3 regions of the Vagococcus changpingensis genome follow, and region 1 is predicted to be linked to each of the others. Evidence: predicted binding sites of a transcription regulator. Region 1 holds the regulator's gene; each other region holds the start of a gene.
What was found. The regulator LexA, encoded in region 1, represses DNA repair genes until DNA is damaged. The targets are predictions, from matches to a motif close to CNAACANNTGTTNG.

Region 1 (6,468 bases):
CTTTCTGGTTGGGTTATCGATACTTTCAACTGGCGTTACTTATTTGGCTTACTTATCCCCATCATTCTTTTTGTTATCGTTCTATCTATTATTTTTATGCAGAATGTGCTTCCCTTGCATCCTTCAAAAATAGATATTCCTTCACCTATCCTATCCACTCTTGGTTTTGGTAGTTTACTTTATGGGTTTTCTCTTGTCGGAGATCATGGCTGGACAGATCCTCTTGTTCTTTTATTACTTATTTTAGGGACTGCCCTTGTGGTGATTTTCTGCAAAAGACAACTTAAAATCAGTAACCCTTTTTTGCGTATGGAGGTCTTTAAATCAAAATTATTTATTAATACAACCATTTTAAGTGGTATTGTGAATATGGCTATGGTTGGTGCTGAAATGGTACTCCCTCTCTATATCCAAAATGTTCGCGGGTATAATCCATTTCATTCTGGATTAGTGTTATTTCCAGGTGCTTTAATCTTAGGCATTATGATGCCCATTACTGGTAAATTATTTGATAAGTATGGAGAAAAATATTTATCAATTATTGGAATGAGTTTACTAACAATTGGGACTGCTTGTTTATGTACACTAAATGAAAAAACACCTATGCATTTTATCACCATTATTTACGGCGTCAGAATGCTAGGTGTCAGTATGGTTATGATGCCAATAACCACAGCTGGTATGAATTCACTACCTGATACTCTCATTAGTCATGGTTCCGCTGCAAATAATACAGCAAAACAATTATTCAGCTCTATTGGGACAGCCATCTTAATTAGTTTCCTATCTCAAGCAACCCTAAAAGATATGCCGCATAAATCACTTCTGTTAAGTTCTCCTATTACTTACAAATCAGATGTGTTATCTGCTACTTTACATGGTTACAATATTGCCTTTATCGTCGCAACACTATTTTGTGCAATGGGTCTAGCGCAAGCCATTTTTATGGGCATGAACAAATCTTTGAATAAATAAAATAAAAATCTATGTCAACAAAGTAACATTGACATAGATTTTTATAAATAATGATTAGTTTCATAGTTCTAAAACGTGTATGCATTGAAAGGAACCTTAGTATGTTTTTTGGAAGCATTCAAAACAATATAGCGAGTTAAAATAAGGCTTAGTCCTTAATCAACTTTTGTGGCGCTTTTTTTATTTTTACTATTATACAACACTATCTATTCACACCACTAACTAATTATAAATTATATCATAATAAACAAAAAAACCCGAAAGTTTAAAAACTACCGGGTTTTTTTATTATAAAGAATTAAATGTTTTTACAACATTTTCTACTGTAAATCCGTATTCTTCAATCACTTTATTGCCAGGTGCACTGGCACCAAATCGATCAATGCCCATCGTTTTTCCAGACAAGCCAACATAACGTTCCCAACCAAATGTTGCACCCATTTCGATTGATACACGCTTGCTCACTGATGAAGGTAACACACTTTCTTTATAAGCTGTATCTTGTGCGTCAAATAAAGTAGTCGATGGCATTGAAACGACTGACACATCCACGCCTTCTTTTTCATACAACGCTTTTTGAGCATCCATTGCCAATTTAACTTCTGATCCAGTCGCGATTAAGATTCCGTCTGGTGTGTCACGTTTTGATGGAGATAATACGTATGCTCCACGTCCCACGCCTTCATAGGCTTTTTCTTTTGTTCCTTCAAGAACAGGTAAGTTTTGTCTTGATAAAGCTAAAACAGTTGGTGTCTCCGTTGACGTTGCGGCCAATTTCCATGCAGCTGATACTTCATTGCCATCAGCTGGACGAATTAAGTTTACATTTGGTATCCCACGTAAGCTTGATAACTGTTCGATTGGCTCATGCGTTGGACCATCTTCACCAACCGCAATCGAATCATGTGTTAACACAAATGTGACAGGGGCTTTTTGAATCGCTGATAAACGTAACGCTGGACGTAGGTAATCAACGAATACAAAGAATGTTCCACCATAGACACGTGTTCCACCATGCAAAGCAATCCCATTCATTGCTGCTGCCATACCAAATTCACGAACCCCAAACCAAATATTACGGCCTTCATATTGTCCTGGTTCAAAATCTTTTTCAGCTGCCACCATGGTATTATTTGATGATGATAAATCGGCAGATCCTCCCCAGAATGATGGGATTTCTTTAGATAAGACTTGAATGGCTTCTTTACTTGTCACACGACTTGCCGCACTTTCACCAAGTTCATATGTTGGTAAAACAGATTCCAAATCAACTGTCACGTCACCTTTGAAGGCTTCTTCAAATTGTTTCGCTAGTTCTGGATAAGCAGCTTTATAATCAGCAAATTGTTTTTGCCACTCTGCTTCTGCTTTTTCACCTTTTTCTACCATATCAGCGTGGAAACGTGTTGCGACTTCTTCTGGTACAGTAAATGCTGGGTAATCCCAACCGTAAGATTTTTTAGCAAACGCCACACCTTCAGCTCCAAGTGGTGCACCATGAACTTTGTTTGTCCCTTCGTTTTCAGCACCAAACCCAATCACTGTTTTGACTTCAATCATGGTTGGTTTTGTAGTTTCTTTTTGTGCGGATTCAATAGCATTCGCAATTTCTTCTAAATCATTGCCATCTTTGACTAAAATGTGTTGCCATCCTGATGATTCAACACGACCTTTAACGTCTTCCGTAAATGACTTATCTAATGGTCCGTCTAATGAAATACCATTTGAATCATATAACACAATTAATTTACCAAGTTTTAAATGACCAGCTAAACTGATTGCTTCTTGAGAAATACCTTCCATTAAATCACCATCACCACATAAAGCATACGTGTAATGGTCAACGATATTAAATTGATCTTTGTTATATGTTGCAGCGAGGTGCGCTTCTGCCATCGCAAATCCAACACTCATCGCAATTCCTTGACCTAATGGACCAGTTGTTGCTTCTACCCCATCTGTATGATGAACTTCAGGATGTCCTGGTGTCAAACTATCCCATTGACGGAATTTTTTTAATTCCTCCATTGGTAAGTTATAACCTGACAAATGAAGTAAACTATAAAGCATTGCAGAACCATGTCCTGCCGATAACACAAAACGATCACGGTCTACCCATTGTCTTGATGTTTTAGGATTGACCTTTAAAAATTTTGTCCAAAGAGTATAAGCCATTGGAGCTGCCCCCATGGGTAATCCTGGATGTCCTGAATTTGCTTGTTGAACCATGTCTAAACTAAGGGTACGAATTGCATTCACACCTAGTTGATCAATTTGATCAAATAACATATAACGCCCTCCTATTTAGGTTTTTTTTACCTTTATTGTATTTTACATCTAATAATATTATTTTACAAGCGTTTTTATAGAAATAACACATGCAATTTTATCGATCATGTAATCCTTTTTCTTTTTGGATTTGTTTTAATTTCTCAGGAGTAACATCTGTCCCCTCTTCATCGACTACTTTCATTCCCTCAATGTGATTTCTCATACCTTTTCTAAAACTATGTAAATATTCTTCCCTCAATAATTGTTGTTCTTTTTTTTCAACGTCAGTTAGTCCCTCAGTTGTTTTTGCTTTCTTTGCTAGCTCATTAATTCTTGCTAATTTTTTTTCACTTAACATAAGTCACGACCTCCTTAAAGTACTACCTAAATAGTAGCTTAAAAAAGATAAAAAAACAATTATATATCGTTCAAACGTACGAACATGCGTTTGATTTTAAGAAAAAATTATGTTACACTCAAAAAAAAGGAAATGAGGTATCATCATGTCAACTAAACGTTCTTCTAGGCAATTAGACGTTTTAAAATATATTCATGAACAAGTTGAAAAAAAAGGGTATCCTCCAACTGTAAGAGAAATTGGAACAGCTGTTAACCTTTCATCAACGTCTACTGTTCATGGTCACTTATCACGTTTGGAAAAAAAAGGATTGATTACTCGTGATCCAACTAAGCCCAGAGCAATCGAATTAACAAATGAAGGGTTAAAAATGATTGGCGTTAACTCTCCTTTTATTCCAATGCTTGGTGTTGTAACTGCAGGTGAGCCAATCTTAGCTGTTGAAGAAGCATCAGATTTTTTCCCATTACCTCCTGACTTAAAATATGAACAAAACAGTTTATTCATGTTAACCATTCGTGGAGATAGTATGATAAATGCTGGGATATTTGATGGTGATCATGTCATTGTAAGAAAACAGTCATCTGCTATTAATGGTGAAATTGTTATTGCTATGACAGATGAAAATGAAGCAACATGTAAAAGGTTTTTTAAAGAAAAAAATCATATTAGATTACAACCGGAAAATGATACATTAGAACCAATTATCTTAAACAGTGTCGCTATTTTAGGTAAAGTGGTTGGACTTTATAGAAATCATATTTAATAAAGCATAACACTATGCTTTATTTTTTTCTTTACAAAGGGAACGGATGTTTGTATAATATATTCAAAGATAAGAACATATGTTCTATCAAATAGTTTAAGGAGTGGTTTTATGTTTGCTATCAGAAGATATGCTCTAATTTTAATTGTCTTAATTATTGGTGTTATTTTAGGTAATATGGGATTAGATGTTGCATTAATTATATTGACCCCACTTGTATTATTATGGTTAATGCTTTGGGATGAAAAAAGTTATCGTCGCTCTCAACAAAAACATAACCATCTATCCTATAAAAAATAAGCATTGCTTTTTATGAATGATTCATCTACCCTTAATTAAAAAGAAAGGATGAGTCATTTGTATAAAGATACTATTGAATTAACAAAGGAATTAACCAATATTCCTTCTCCAACGGGAGATACTAAAAAAATTATTGCATTTATTAGTAACCTATTAAATAAATCTGGTTATAAGCCTTGTATTAATAATAAAGGAAGTTTAATAATCACTGTTCCTGGAACAAATCAAGAGAAACAACGATTTATTACTGCTCATATTGACACGTTAGGTGCTATGGTTCGTGCCGTTAAACCAGATGGTAGGTTAAAATTGGACTTAATTGGTGGGTTTCATTTCAATTCAATTGAAGGTGAATACTGCACAATTCATACTCAAAATAACGGAGACTACACAGGTACGATTTTAATGCATCAAACTAGTGTTCACGTTTATAAAGATGCTGGAACAGCTAAACGCGACCAACAAAATATGGAAGTTAGAATTGATGAAAAAGTATTTTCAAAAGATGAAACAGAACAACTTGGTATTCAAGTAGGAGATTTTATTAGTTTTGATCCAAGAACAATTATTACACCATCAGGATATATAAAATCTCGTCATCTAGATGATAAAGTTAGCGCAGCTATTCTAATAAATTTTTTAATCAATCTAAAAGAAACCAAACAAACCTTGCCATACACAACCCATTTCTTCTTTTCAAATAACGAAGAAATCGGTTATGGTGGAAATTCAAATATTGATTCTCAAGTTGTTGAATATGTTGCAGTTGATATGGGAGCTATGGGAGATGATCAACAAACAGATGAACACACCGTATCTATCTGTGTCAAAGATGCTAGTGGTCCTTATCATGTAGACCTTCGAAATCATTTCGTGTCACTGTGCAAGGAGAAAAAAATTCCTTACCAATTAGATATTTATCCTTATTATGGTAGTGATGCATCTGCTGCAATGAAAGCTGGAGCAGATGTTAAACACGGGCTAATTGGAGCAGGTATAGAGTCAAGTCATGCTTATGAAAGAACCCATAAAGATTCTATTGACGCTACTGAACAATTAGTAAGAGAATATTTATTTAGTTCTTTATCATAACAAAAAAACAAACTCATGGAGTTTGTTTTTTTGTTTAAAACTATATCACTTGACCTTTTCTTCTTTTCGTCGTATGGTTAGTTCATAAGCTTATATTATAGTGTGGTTTAAAACCATGATGAGCAGGCAATATATGGATTGCTTAAGTCCTTAGTCACCATATTTAACTTATTAATTAGTATTTAATTATTAAGATTGCCTCAAAAGGTATAATATAATCTTATTGTTCGTTATTGATAAATTTAACACACTTATCAATATCACCTAGATTAATCGATTAGCTCATCACAACGATTACGTCTACATGAACTAAATAACGAACTAATTAAGATGTTATATTCTAAAGGAGGAAATTATTTATGTCAGTAGTGTTAAAAGTAGAAGAAAGAGCAACTAGACCAAGATCTATCCGCAGAAAACTTAGAGAAGAAGGACGTGTACCTGGAGCTGTAAATGGTAACGGTATACAAAATCTATCAATTTCTGTTGATGCCCGTCAACTTGAAAAAGATATTCGTGAAAATGGATTAAATGCTGTTTATGTATTAGAGTTAGACGGTAAAAAAATTAGTACATTATTACATACTTATGAATTAGATACATTCACTAAATCATGGATTCACGTAGAATTCTTAGCAGTAGATATGTCTCAAGAAACTGAAGTAGAAGCTGAATTATCACTTGTTGGAACTTCTAAAGGAGTTAA
Region 2 (6,468 bases), 290 kb from region 1:
TCATTTAATTCATCTATAATTGCAGGAAATTGCGTGTCCTCAATTGCTCCATTTTTCGAATCTAATATTAATAACTTTGATGCCGCACGATTTTCTAGTGGTGTTTGTGCGATTAACTCTTCTGGTAAATCAAAATCAAAGTCAGAGGTTTTTAATGTCATATCCTCACCTATTTCCTTTCTGTTCTATCTCCTGTTGTATTTTAACACTTTTACTCTTAAATAAAAACAGTCAAGATAGCTTAACTATTTTGATTATAAGGATAACCTAAATGTTGATACGCGTATTCTGTCACAACACGTCCTCGTTGTGTGCGTTTGATGAACCCTTTCTGTATAAGGTAAGGTTCATACATATCTTCTACTGTTTCACGTTCTTCGCTGATATTTACAGAAATGGTCGTTAATCCAACTGGTCCACCATTGTATAACTCAATCATCGCACGAAGCAATTTCTGATCGACATAATCTAATCCTTTATCATCGACTTGGAGCATTTTTAATGCATCATCAGCAATTTGTTTTGTGACTACACCTTCCCCTGTGACTTGAGCAAAATCTCTCACACGTTTTAATAAACGATTGGCAATACGCGGCGTGCCACGTGAACGTCTAGCAATTTCATACGCACCACTTTCCTCTATCACCACATCAAAAATATCTGACGAGCGAATAACAATTTCTTTCAAATCAGCTTCATCATAGTATTCCATATGACAAATAATCCCAAAGCGATCTCTCAAAGGTGCTGATAACATACCAGCTCGTGTCGTTGCCCCTACCAAAGTAAATGGAGGCAACTCAAAATGAACAGGATGAGAAGTAGGCCCTTGTCCTATCATAATATCGACATAAAAATCTTCCATAGCTGAGTACAAAAGTTCTTCCGCCACACGTGGTAAACGATGAATTTCATCAATAAATAACACGTCCCCTGGTTCTAACTCATTTAGTATTGCCACTAAATCTCCTGGTTTTTCAATGGCTGGTCCACTCGTTGTTTTAATGCTGACATCCATTTCATTTGCTATCACCATAGCCATCGTTGTTTTTCCTAATCCCGGTGGTCCATAGAGTAAGACATGGTCAAGTGCTTCATTTCGTTGTTTGGCTGCCTTGATGTAAATTGTCAATTCATCTTTCACTTTTTGTTGACCAATGTATTGCGATAATCGTGTTGGCCTAAGCGACTTTTCTACCATTTCTTCCGCGTCTAATGTTTCAGAAGAGACAAGTCTTTCTTCTTGTTCTGACATCTTCTTTACCATCCCCTACTTTTTCATTAATAATTTCAACCCAATACGTAAGTACTCGTCTGTTGTCTTATCTTGATAACTTTCAAGCTCTTTTTTGATTTTCTTAATCTCTCTTTCAGAATACCCAAGTGCTTTTAGGGCTTCGATTGCTTCATCTAATTGTTGCGTTGTCTCTACAGTAAATAAATCTTCTTGTGTGGAAATAGTGGTCGTTTCAGATGCTTCGACTGCAACATCATCTAATTTACCTTGTAAATCTAAAATCATTTGTTGTGCTGTTTTCTTTCCAACACCTGGGAATTTCGTTAAATACGTCGCGTCTTGCGCTTCGATTGCTTGAACTAAACCTGAATGGTCATCTAACGCCATAATCGCTAATCCACTTTTTGGTCCAATTCCTGAGACACTAATTAATTTTAAAAATAGTTGTTTTTCCTCTAATGTGGCAAACCCATAAAGTAAATGGGCATCATCACGAATAACCTGATGCAAGTAAACCGTCACCTCTTGATTTAAATAAGCTGAATAGCGAAATGGATTTGCCACCGCAATTTGATAACCTAATCCATTTGTTTCAACGACTATATAATAAGGACTAGTAAATGTTACTGTCCCTTTGATGTATTCATACACTTGTTTTCTTCCTTTCACGTACGCATGTTCCCTAAAATTGTACCATATCCCGAACAATTATCCTATGCTTTCCTTATTAAAAAAAGCCCCCATAAATATGGGAAGCCCTAGTTAATTAAACAGTGCTAAATATTCAGCATAGCCTTCTTTTTCTAAATCTTCAACTGGAACAAAACGTAACGCAGCACCATTAATACAATACCTTAGTCCACCTTTGTCTTGTGGTCCGTCTGGAAACACATGACCTAAGTGTGAATCAGCTTGGGAACTTCTGACTTCAGTTCGCACTCTTGCAAGCGTAGTGTCTTCAAGTTCTTTTAATGTTGCTATAGGCTTTGTAAATGATGGCCACCCACATCCAGCGTCATATTTATCCGTTGAAGAAAACAATGGTTCCCCACTAACGATATCTACGTAAATGCCATCTTTATCAAACTGGTCATACTCACTTGAAAAAGGACGTTCTGTGCCATTTTCTTGAGTGACTTGATACTGTAAAGGGGTTAATGTTTGTTTTAACTCTTCTTTATTTGCCAACTTTCTTCACCTCCCTAATTCTTTAAATAGTTGGTTTAAATAACCAACTGGTAAGCCAACGATAGAAAAATAATCCCCTTTTATCTCTTTGACAAACACACTTGCTTTTCCTTGGATACCATAAGCCCCTGCTTTATCCATTGGTTCACCAGTTTTAATGTAACCAGTGATGTCTTCTTCATCCAAATCATAAAACAACACATTCACAACTTCGATATGTTCATATATTTTTTCAGGGGTTATCACACAAACGGCTGTCATTACGCTATGTGTCTTACCACTTAGTTTTTCTAACATATCGTAAGCATCTTTTTCATCAATCGGCTTCCCCATAATGTCATTATCTAACACAACTGTTGTATCACACCCAATTACTGTTTCATTTGGATAAAGTTTAATAATTTCTTTAGCTTTTTCTCTGGCCATGCGACGAACATAATCTTTGGATAATTCATCTAAATTGACCGTTTCATCTATATCGGCTGGGCTTATCGTAAAATGACTTGTCACAAATGACAATAACTCTTTTCTTCTAGGTGATGCTGACGCTAGTATCATGTACGTCTTCCTTTCTAATGTGGCTCTTGAATTCGTTTAAATAATTTTTCCATATCCTGATTGGTAAAGTGAATCAACACAGGGCGACCGTGCGGACAATTAAACGGATTCTCACATGTTTCTAACTCGTCTAATAAGGCTCGTGCTTGACGTTCATCCAAATGATGGTTGGCCTTAATTGATTGCTTACAACTCATCATAATTGCTGTAGCCTCACGAAAGGATTTTACTTCAACTTTTCCTTCTTCTAGGAAAATATCAATCATTTCACGGATGGTCGACTCTTCTTTTCCAACTGGATACCACGTTGGATGAGAACGGATAATAAAACTCTGTTGTCCAAAATCCTCTAACTCAATCCCGACTTCTTCAAACACCGATAGATTTTCTTTAATCTTTATGTAATCATCTACTGAGTATTCCAAAATAATTGGCACAAGAAGTTGTTGTTTGTCTTCCCCAACGTCTCCTATTTTTTCTCTAAAATACTCATACTTGATACGTTCTTGAGCGGCATGTTGATCAATAATATAAAGTCCCTCATCACTTTGGGCAAATAAATAGGTGCCATGCATTTGACCAAAATATTCTAAATGGGGAAAACTGTGCGTTGATGTTTCTTGCGTATCAGTTTTTGGTAGATCAACCACTTCTTCAATCACTTCATGAGAAACAGTATTTGATTCTATGTCACTCTCTTGCGTATAAGTCGCATCATCTAATTTTTCTGAGACACCATTTGTGTAATCTTTTGCTTCTTTAAATAGTTCTTTTTCTTCATTATTTTTTAAATAAAATTCACCCGTCAATGAATCATACGCTAAATTGGTATCTTTAATTTGTTGTTCACGCTCTAGTGGTTTAGCAGAATGCTCAAATGGTAATTGTTGTTGCTCTACTTTAATCGTTTCAACTTGTTTTTTAAATGGTTTGCTATCATTCACGCGAGGAATCAGCACTTCCTCACCCAACGTTTTAGCAATGCTTGTTTCAATTAGCGTAACGAGTTCTTTTTCTTTACTTAGGCGAACTTCTTGTTTAGTTGGATGAACATTCACATCAACAAGCAATGGGTCCATCTCAATTGATAACACGGCAATCGGAAATCGACCAACCATCAGTTTTGAACCATATCCAGATACAATGGCTTTATTTAAAATAAAATTTTTGATGTAGCGACCATTGATGATGAGTGAGATATAATTACGGCTAGCTCGTGTCACTTCTGGTAAAGACACATAACCTGTTAGCTTAAAATCCAAATCATCCCCTGATACTTCAATCATTTTTTTTGCTGTATTAACACCATAAACACCGGCAATCGCTTGTTTTAAATCACCACTTCCTAGTGTTCGTAACATTCGATGACCATCATTAGTTAATGAAAACGAAATATCTGGATGGCTCATAGCTAACCGATTGACTACATCACCAATATTAGCTAACTCTGTTTGTAATGTTTTAACATATTTTAGTCTAGCTGGTGTATTAAAAAAGATATTTTCAACCGTTATACTAGTTCCTTTACGCAATGAGTGAGACTTATGCTCTTTCACCACACCTCCCGATAAGAAAAGATAGCTTCCTTCTTCACCAGTGGATGTTTCAAGTGTGACTTCAGATACTGAGGCAATACTTGGTAATGCTTCACCACGAAAACCGAGTGAACGAATACGAAACAAATCTTCACGTGTATGAATTTTACTGGTGGCATGGCGCTTAAAGGCATTTAACACGTCATCTGAAGAAATTCCTTCCCCATTATCAATTACTTGAATTTTCTTTAATCCTGATTCTTCAATAAAAATATCAATTTTCGTACTACCAGCATCAATCGAGTTTTCAAGCAATTCTTTAACGACTGAAGCGGGACGTTCCACTACCTCACCAGCAGCAATTTGGTTGGCTAAAATCTGTGATAACTCTTCAATTTTCGCCATGCTTCTAGCCTCCTTTTACTGCACTTTTTTTTGTAATTCAGATAAAATATTTAACGCTTCGAGTGGCGTTACACTTAACAGATTTAAATTTTTAATATCATTCACCACTTCAACTGATTCAGGTGTTTCTTCTGAAAACAATGATAGTTGTGCCGCATCTTCTGTTGATGTTATTTCTTTTTCAAAAATTAGATGTGCGTCACTAACTTCTGTTGTATGAACTGCTTGTGATTCAAAATTTTCTAATAAATCAGATGCTCTATGTAGTAAATTCGTTGGTAATCCTGCTAGTTTAGCTACATGAATCCCGTAACTTTTATCAGCTGGACCTTCCATCATTTTGTGTAAAAAGACGACTTCACCATTTTCTTCCACTGCTCCAACATGACGATTGCTAACACCTTTTAATTCTTGTTCAAGTGTTGTAATTTCATGATAATGCGTAGAGAAAAGAGTTTTAGCTCCCACATATTCGTGAATATATTCGATAATTGCTTGAGCTAATGCCATTCCGTCATACGTTGCAGTTCCACGACCTAACTCATCAAATAAAATCAAACTATTTGGTGTCGCATACTGCAATGCTTGATTTGCTTCCATCATCTCAACCATAAACGTACTTTGTCCTGATATCAAATCATCTGATGCCCCAATTCGGGTAAAAATCTGATCAAAAATAGGTAAAACTGCTTTTTCAGCGGGAACAAAACAGCCAATTTGAGCCATAATAACTGTTAGAGCTAGTTGCCTCATATAGGTACTTTTTCCTGACATGTTTGGTCCAGTTATTAGTAAAATCATCGTGTCTTTATCCATCTCAATACTATTTGGCACATATTCTTGACTGCCTAATACTTTTTCAACAACCGGATGTCTTCCATTATCTACTTGAATAATCGATTGATTCGTTGTCATTTCAGGTCGAACATATTGATATGTTTCACTAATTTCAGCAAATCCTTGTAAAATATCAAGTGTTGCCACAGCTTTTGCGAGTGACTGCAACCGTTCAATTGACTCTTTGACCGTTTCTCTTACTTCTAAGAACAAACGATATTCTAATTCTTGTGATTTTTCTTGTGACTCTAAAATTAGTGTTTCCATCTCTTTCAACTCAGGTGTAATATATCTTTCTGCGTTGGCTAGTGTTTGCTTTCTTTCATACCGATCAACTGGTACATCTTGAATATTACTTTTTGTCACTTCAATAAAATAGCCAAATACTCGGTTAAATTTAATTTTTAATGTTTTTATGCCTGTCGCTTGGCGTTCTTTGGCTTCCATTTCGGCTAACCATTGTTTGCCATTTTTCATAGCATCACGGTATTTATCTAACTCATCATTAAAGCCATCTTTAATAACATTCCCCTCAGTAATCGATAAAGGGGCTTCTTCATTAATTGACTCACTAATAATCGCAACTAAATCATCTATTGGTGTAATTTGTTCTAACAATGTACCAAACTGACCATTATCTAATCCTTGAATGATATTTTGAATCATCGGAATTTGCTCAAGTGATTGTTTTAATTGAAGCAAATCACG
Region 3 (6,468 bases), 380 kb from region 1:
GATATTAAATCAATACTTGCAAAGTGTTTTATATAATGGAGTAGACTTAGCAAATGATACCACTCTTTTTCCTACAGAAGGAGGGAGTGCTGCCATTGTTTATACGTTTAATTCTTTAAAAGAAAACAAGTTAATCAAACCTGGTGATAAAATTGCAATTAATACCCCAATTTTTACTCCCTATTTACAAATTCCTGTGTTAAATGATTATGAACTAGTTGAGTTAGATTTAAGTTCTAAAGAGGAACATAATTGGGAAATAGATCCAGCGACTATTGATAAACTAAATGATCCAGAGCTAAAAGCTTTTTTCCTAGTTAATCCAAGTAATCCTGGATCAAAAGCACTAGATGATACAGCATTAAAAGAAATAAAAAAAGCAGTGATGAATAACCCTGATTTAATGATTATTACGGATGATGTCTATGGCACGTTTGTTAATGATTTTCAAACAGTCTATTCTGTTGTTCCTTTTAATACATTATTAGTGTACTCTTACTCAAAATTATTTGGTGCAACAGGATGGCGACTAGGTATCATTGGATTACATAAAGAAAATGTCTTTGATAAGTTAATTAAAGAGTTGCCTAAGGAAGAACAAGATAAATTAAATAAACGTTATCATCTTGTCGTATTAGATACTGAAGAAATGAGTTTTATTGATCGAATGGTAGCAGATAGCCGGTCGATTGGGTTATATCATATTGCAGGATTATCAACACCATCGCAAATTATGGAAGCTTTATTTAGTTTAACTCATTTAGTTGTATCAGACATAAGTGATGATTATATCGAGGCTTCAAAAAAATTAGTAAATGAACGTTACGAAAAATTACATGCTGCTTTAAATTATGCTAAAGATGACAGTTCCAAAAATGCTAAGTATTATTCAATGATTAATATTTATCATTTGGCAGAAGAAAAATATGGGGCTGAGTTTAGTCATTATTTAAAAACTCATTATGAACAAATTGATTTTTTAATTAATCTTGCGCAAAAAAATGGAATTGTTTTGATGGATGGCGTTGGATTTGGAGCTAATCCGGGTGACTTACGTGTATCTGAAGCAAATTTACCAACCAAAGACTATCAAACAATTGGACAACAGATGCTAGAATTATTAAATGAGTACTATCAAGCATTTAAAAAACAATCATAAAGAGATGTGAAGGTACCCCCCTTCACATCTCTTTATTTAGTAATCTCTTCTAATTTAACTAAAATCACATCATTTTCATAAGCACATAGTCGATTAATATGTTGTAATAATAATAAAATCCAACTAAAAGCTAATCCAAACGCAATAATTTCAAAAACAGTAAGTGATAAATAACCAATCGTTTCAAATAGAAAATTTGCTACTAATAAAATGATAGCTATTCCATAGGAGACAATCAAAAATTCTTTTGTGACTTTGGGTAAAAGCCATTTTATCCCTATAATAAGAAGGATGATAATAAATACTAAAAGGTTAGCAGCATGATTGTGTAATTCATGCCAGACGCCTTCATTATTAGGAAAGAAGCCAACACCACCTAATGAAAGAGAAAGTAATATCATCAAAATACGTAAAATAGTGATACCTCTTCCATGATAGCCATGATTTTTTAAGTTAACGAACAAATAATCAACTAAAGCAATCATTAGTAAAGAAGCTAAAATAAGCGTTAAATTAAATGGCCAACTCCTTATCGCTTCATTTGTTCCAAGGTAACTAAAGTTATGTTGCCACCACTTGCTTTGACTATTTGTTAACATAGCAAAAAAAACACCCCCAATAATCACTGCTATTAATAAAGACACAATCATTGATGAAGTAAATATGTTAGCAGAATAAATCATAAAATAATTAATAATACAGGCAAACATAAAAAAGATAGCTATTGCAGTAAATTCATCAAAGCTAGCTCCAACAAATAGTTTACTAATCATCCAAAAGAATGAAGACAACAAGAGGGCTAATGTCACAGTAAATGAAAAAATAATAGTAGGGACATTTCGCCAATAGATATCCAATGTTGATTTGTTTTTAGGATTTCGTTTTCCTTTAATAAAAAAGTAAGAAAAAGAACACATACCACTAATTAATCCTAAATAAATTAAATGGCTAGCAATAGAAAAATTACCAGTTAAAGGAATTTGTTCAAGAGATTTTTGGTAAATAGAATAACAAAATATTAGTGTCATCACAATAGATGGATAAATGAAATACTTAAGTGAAATTGCTTCATTATTTTTAACAATCATTGGTTTTTCAAGAATGAGACGATTATCTTCCTTTCTAACTTGTAAAACTTTATCGCTTTCTAACTTATTTTCATCAATAAACGAGGCTGGTATGTCAATTCGATATTTTTTTTGAGACATAATGCAACTCCTTAGTCATATTTCGATTTATAAAAATAATTATAACAAAAATACGTCATAATGATGAGACCATTTAATCATAATTTAGATACAAAAAGCCATTCAAAGAATGAATGACTTTAATTAGTCCATAAATCATTAATTGCTTCTCTTTTTTCTTCATCAACTAAATGAGTGTATAGAGCAGTAGCACTCGTTCCTGTCTGTCCTAGTTGGTGAGAGACGGTCAGTAAACTATTTGTTTTTTTATAGAGTTGTGTTCCTACCGTATGTCGTAATTTATGTGGTGTAATACGTGTTTTAAAAGCACTACTATATTTTGCCACTAATTTTTCAACAGTTGATTGATCGATTTGTTGTGCTTTTCCTCGATAGAGTGAAAGAAATAAACTTTTTTGAGTTCTTTCTGGATGATAGAGAGTGTGGCGTTCTTTAGCGTACTCACTAATGTATTCCATAAAAACAGAAGAAATCATTGTGGTGTCTTTAAATCCGCCTTTACGAATAACAGTCGCTTCCATATTAGAGATATCCAAATCTGACACATTCATATTGACTAATTCAGATAGACGAATTCCAGTACCTAAAAATAGAGCAATAATCGCCAAATCACGTGTTTTATTTCGTTTAAACGCATACTTTGCTTGATGACTAGTTAATAAATTTTCGTAAGACGTATCAATAAACTCAATAAATTCTAGAGATTCATCACCTATTAAAATTTTCTTTTCGATTGCTCGTGATCTATCTTGAAGTGTTCGTCCAGTTTTAACATTATCTATTTTTAACATAATATTTTGTTGTATATATGGTTTTCCATCTTGATTTTCTGTTTGAGTTGCTAAAAATTGAAATAATGATTTTAACGCTGTAATGGAGCGCTGAATACTTACATGACTTCTTAGCCTTCCGTCTGAGCTTGTTCCAAGACGTGGTGATGAAAGAAGGTAGCCTTTATATAATTCGACATCTTCATATGTTAAATGATTCATTTCTTCAAGTGTGATACTAGCAGTATCTGAAAAAATAAGAGACTCATGTTTTAACCAGTCAAAAAAGCGACGAAATTCTTTAGAATATTCATATAGAGTGGTGACAGAATAGGGAACAATGCTTTTTTTTTGTACATATTCATGAACAAAGAAGGGAAGAGTCTGTAATTCCAATTCTAATCGATTGATATTTTTTTCTTGAGACATAAGATAACCTCCAAACGTATGTTTGTATATATAATATCCTTTATTTTTAAATAAGTCAATGAAACTAATGATATATTGTTATTTTAAAATAATAATATATTTTACCTTTCTTGAAAGATGATACTTTCAAGAAAGGTAAAAAAGTATCTATGAATCTTTAAAATGTTTGATAGAGTTCTATTTACTTAGGTTAAATCAATATTATATAAGTTATTTAGCTGATTAATAAGAGTATTAATCAGCTTTATTATTATAGTAAATATATAAGATATTTGTTATTTAATAGTAATTAGATAACCAATTAAACTATATAAATAATCATGAATTATGAATACTTAATATTTTTAACTATCATATAATATAAATAAACTTCATCATGTAGTCATGTTAATATAATAATACTAGAAGTCATATTAAGTTATATAGGTTTTATTTAGTTAAATAAACTTATATATGGTTAATTAATTGAATGACTCATGCTGATGATGTGTTTTATGAATAACATGGTATATCTGGTAGATTTTAATCCCTAAAACAACTTCGTTTAATATATATTATGTAAACCAAATTGATAAAATAATTATTCATGAAAATTTAGTACCTAGTCTATTATTGTTGAATCTGATTTCATGTTGTTATGTTGATAATGAAAAAGCTCTCAGTTTTATAAGTTTCTGAGAGCTTTTTATAATTTTAAATTTTCTGGCTGTAAATTTAAAACTATATTATACCCAAACATTATTTGGCAGGATTAGATTCTGAAACATCTTCGAATCTATATCTACTTTTTTCTTAATATGGAATTAAATGTTCTAGACAAGTTAAAACGATTCCTATTCTTTTATTAAATAAAGAATAGAGTATTTTTTATATATTTTTTCATAATCAAATGCTTTTTTTCATTAGATTATCAAAGTAAGTAGATTGTGATTCATTTTCAATATATTCACCTAAACTGTTCCAAATGTAATTAACTTCAGAGTCTTTGACACCTGCATAATCTGCTATTCCTATATTAAGTTTATGTTCAATATTTAGGTCATATCCTCTTTTTTTATACTTCTTGCGAGTATTTCCAGCTATAGGAACCCATCTAATTTTATTGATCGGTAATTTATTGCCGTTTCCATATGAAAAACCATAATTGAATACTCTATCTATACATCCTTTTAACATAGCTAGTAAACTGTGCCAATAAATCGAAAATACAAATATTATGGTATCAACTTTTTTAATGCGCTCCATTTCTTCTAAAACTATTTCAAAATATCCTGGCTTTACATCAAATGATGTGGATGAGTACAATATAGTGATTTTAAGTATCAGAAGCCAATTGGTTTTCGTTGCTTATTTGTTTGTCTTTAAAATTTAGTTAAATTCTATATTTATAGTTTTGAAATTTTTATAGCTATAGCTATTCGGTTAATTAATTTTATATTATTAATAGAGCTCTCTAATAGGCCGCTAGATTAAGAGAATCTGAAGGTATTTTTTATTCTAGGTAGGTGTTTTTTTATGTTTTGACAGACGTAACAATTTGGTCGGAAATTAAATCATTACTTAACATTTGATAAATTTTATGCTAATGAGAGAGAAAAATATAAGAATAATTAAGATATGTGCTTATGTGTATCCAAAAAAATGTTCTCTTAAGCTAAATTTTACTTAAGAGAACATTTTTTATTTATGTAGTATAAAAATTGTAGGATATTTTAATTAGTTTTATTATTTATTTAATTTATCTTTTGCTTCATCTTTGTATTTATTTTGTTAGCTATTTTTACCAGTAAATAATGACACGACAGCCACAACAATAACTGCTCCAATGATTGATGGAATAATAGCCATTCCGGCTAAAGATGGTCCAAATGAACCAAATAAAGATTGGCCAACTGAAGAACCAATTAAACCAGCAATAATATTAGCAATCCATCCCATAGATTTTCCTTTACTTGTTATAGCACCTGCTATAGCTCCGATAACTCCACCTACTATTAATGACCAAATGAATCCCATATATATCACTCCTCATCTAAAAATATTATTATTCTACTCTGGGCTCAGTTGCTTCTTTTACTTTTGTTGCTCCTTTAGAAGACACTTTTTTGACTTTGTTAGTTTGATCAGAAACAAAGTCTGAAACTTCACTTGTAGCGTCACTCACCTTATCCTGAACAGTAACGCTATCTTCTTCGTATTGTTCTTTTGTTTTAATATCTACGACATTAACATTTACTTCTATAACTTCTAGACTCGTCATATGCTTTACTTCTTTTTCAATCACTCGTTTGATGTCTTCGTATATTTTTGAAATATCTACACCATATTCTGCAACGATATCTAAATCAACAGCAACTTCTTTTTTTCCTACTTCAACATCAATTCCTGAAGTTACATCATTATTATTAACAATCTTATCTGCTAAATTTGAAAAAAATCCACCATTAATTGTTAATAAACCAGGAATAGTTTCCAATGAAATACCAACAATTTTTTGAATAACTTTGTCTTCAAATGTTAATTCACCTTTTAACTCTGATTTTTTTACTTCTACTTGTGTTCCTTTGTTTTCCATGATTGATTCCTCCAATTTATTTATTGTTATTTTTTTATTTCTTCAAAAAATTATTTCTTTGAAGGTAATAACCGATACAAGCACCTAGTAACGTTAAAATAATAAGGATAATTGTTTTAAAAAATCCTAAACTAAAAAATGATATAGCTAAGCCTAGGCCAATGAGAGCTCCCAAAATAGGAAACCTATATTTTTTTATAAAATCTTCCATTTTCTTATCCTCCTTAAATAACACGTGGATTACTAGCTTTTTTATTTGAAACTTGTTTTATTTCAACTGATACTTGTTTAGGATCATCGATCCCTAGAAAGATTGAAAATTCCTGT

Region 2: the regulator LexA is predicted to act here: its motif matches at 1,906-1,919, upstream of ruvA (Holliday junction branch migration protein RuvA).
Region 3: the regulator LexA is predicted to act here: its motif matches at 3,578-3,591, upstream of xerS (tyrosine recombinase XerS).

The regions. Positions count from the first base shown of each region.
Region 1 covers NZ_CP093384.1:1,390,141-1,396,608, forward strand. Annotated here, with positions in the region: gene MN187_RS06860 (MDR family MFS transporter) at 1-975, shown strand, start outside; gene tkt (transketolase) at 1,264-3,264, opposite strand; gene MN187_RS06870 (DUF896 family protein) at 3,362-3,604, opposite strand; gene lexA (transcriptional repressor LexA) at 3,750-4,370, shown strand; gene MN187_RS06880 (hypothetical protein) at 4,482-4,670, shown strand; gene MN187_RS06885 (M42 family metallopeptidase) at 4,728-5,762, shown strand; gene MN187_RS06890 (50S ribosomal protein L25/general stress protein Ctc) at 6,122-6,468, shown strand, end outside.
Region 2 covers NZ_CP093384.1:1,680,992-1,687,459, forward strand. Annotated here, with positions in the region: gene queA (tRNA preQ1(34) S-adenosylmethionine ribosyltransferase-isomerase QueA) at 1-161, opposite strand, end outside; gene ruvB (Holliday junction branch migration DNA helicase RuvB) at 242-1,255, opposite strand; gene ruvA (Holliday junction branch migration protein RuvA) at 1,271-1,888, opposite strand; gene msrB (peptide-methionine (R)-S-oxide reductase MsrB) at 2,000-2,425, opposite strand; gene MN187_RS08110 (Maf family protein) at 2,432-2,983, opposite strand; gene mutL (DNA mismatch repair endonuclease MutL) at 2,998-4,923, opposite strand; gene mutS (DNA mismatch repair protein MutS) at 4,939-6,468, opposite strand, start outside.
Region 3 covers NZ_CP093384.1:1,007,326-1,013,793, reverse strand. Annotated here, with positions in the region: gene MN187_RS05115 (bifunctional aspartate transaminase/aspartate 4-decarboxylase) at 1-1,159, shown strand, start outside; gene MN187_RS05110 (DUF998 domain-containing protein) at 1,192-2,367, opposite strand; gene xerS (tyrosine recombinase XerS) at 2,487-3,566, opposite strand; gene MN187_RS05100 (NAD(P)H-dependent oxidoreductase) at 4,452-4,811, opposite strand; gene MN187_RS05095 (GlsB/YeaQ/YmgE family stress response membrane protein) at 5,337-5,582, opposite strand; gene MN187_RS05090 (Asp23/Gls24 family envelope stress response protein) at 5,611-6,141, opposite strand; gene MN187_RS05085 (DUF2273 domain-containing protein) at 6,176-6,352, opposite strand; gene amaP (alkaline shock response membrane anchor protein AmaP) at 6,366-6,468, opposite strand, start outside.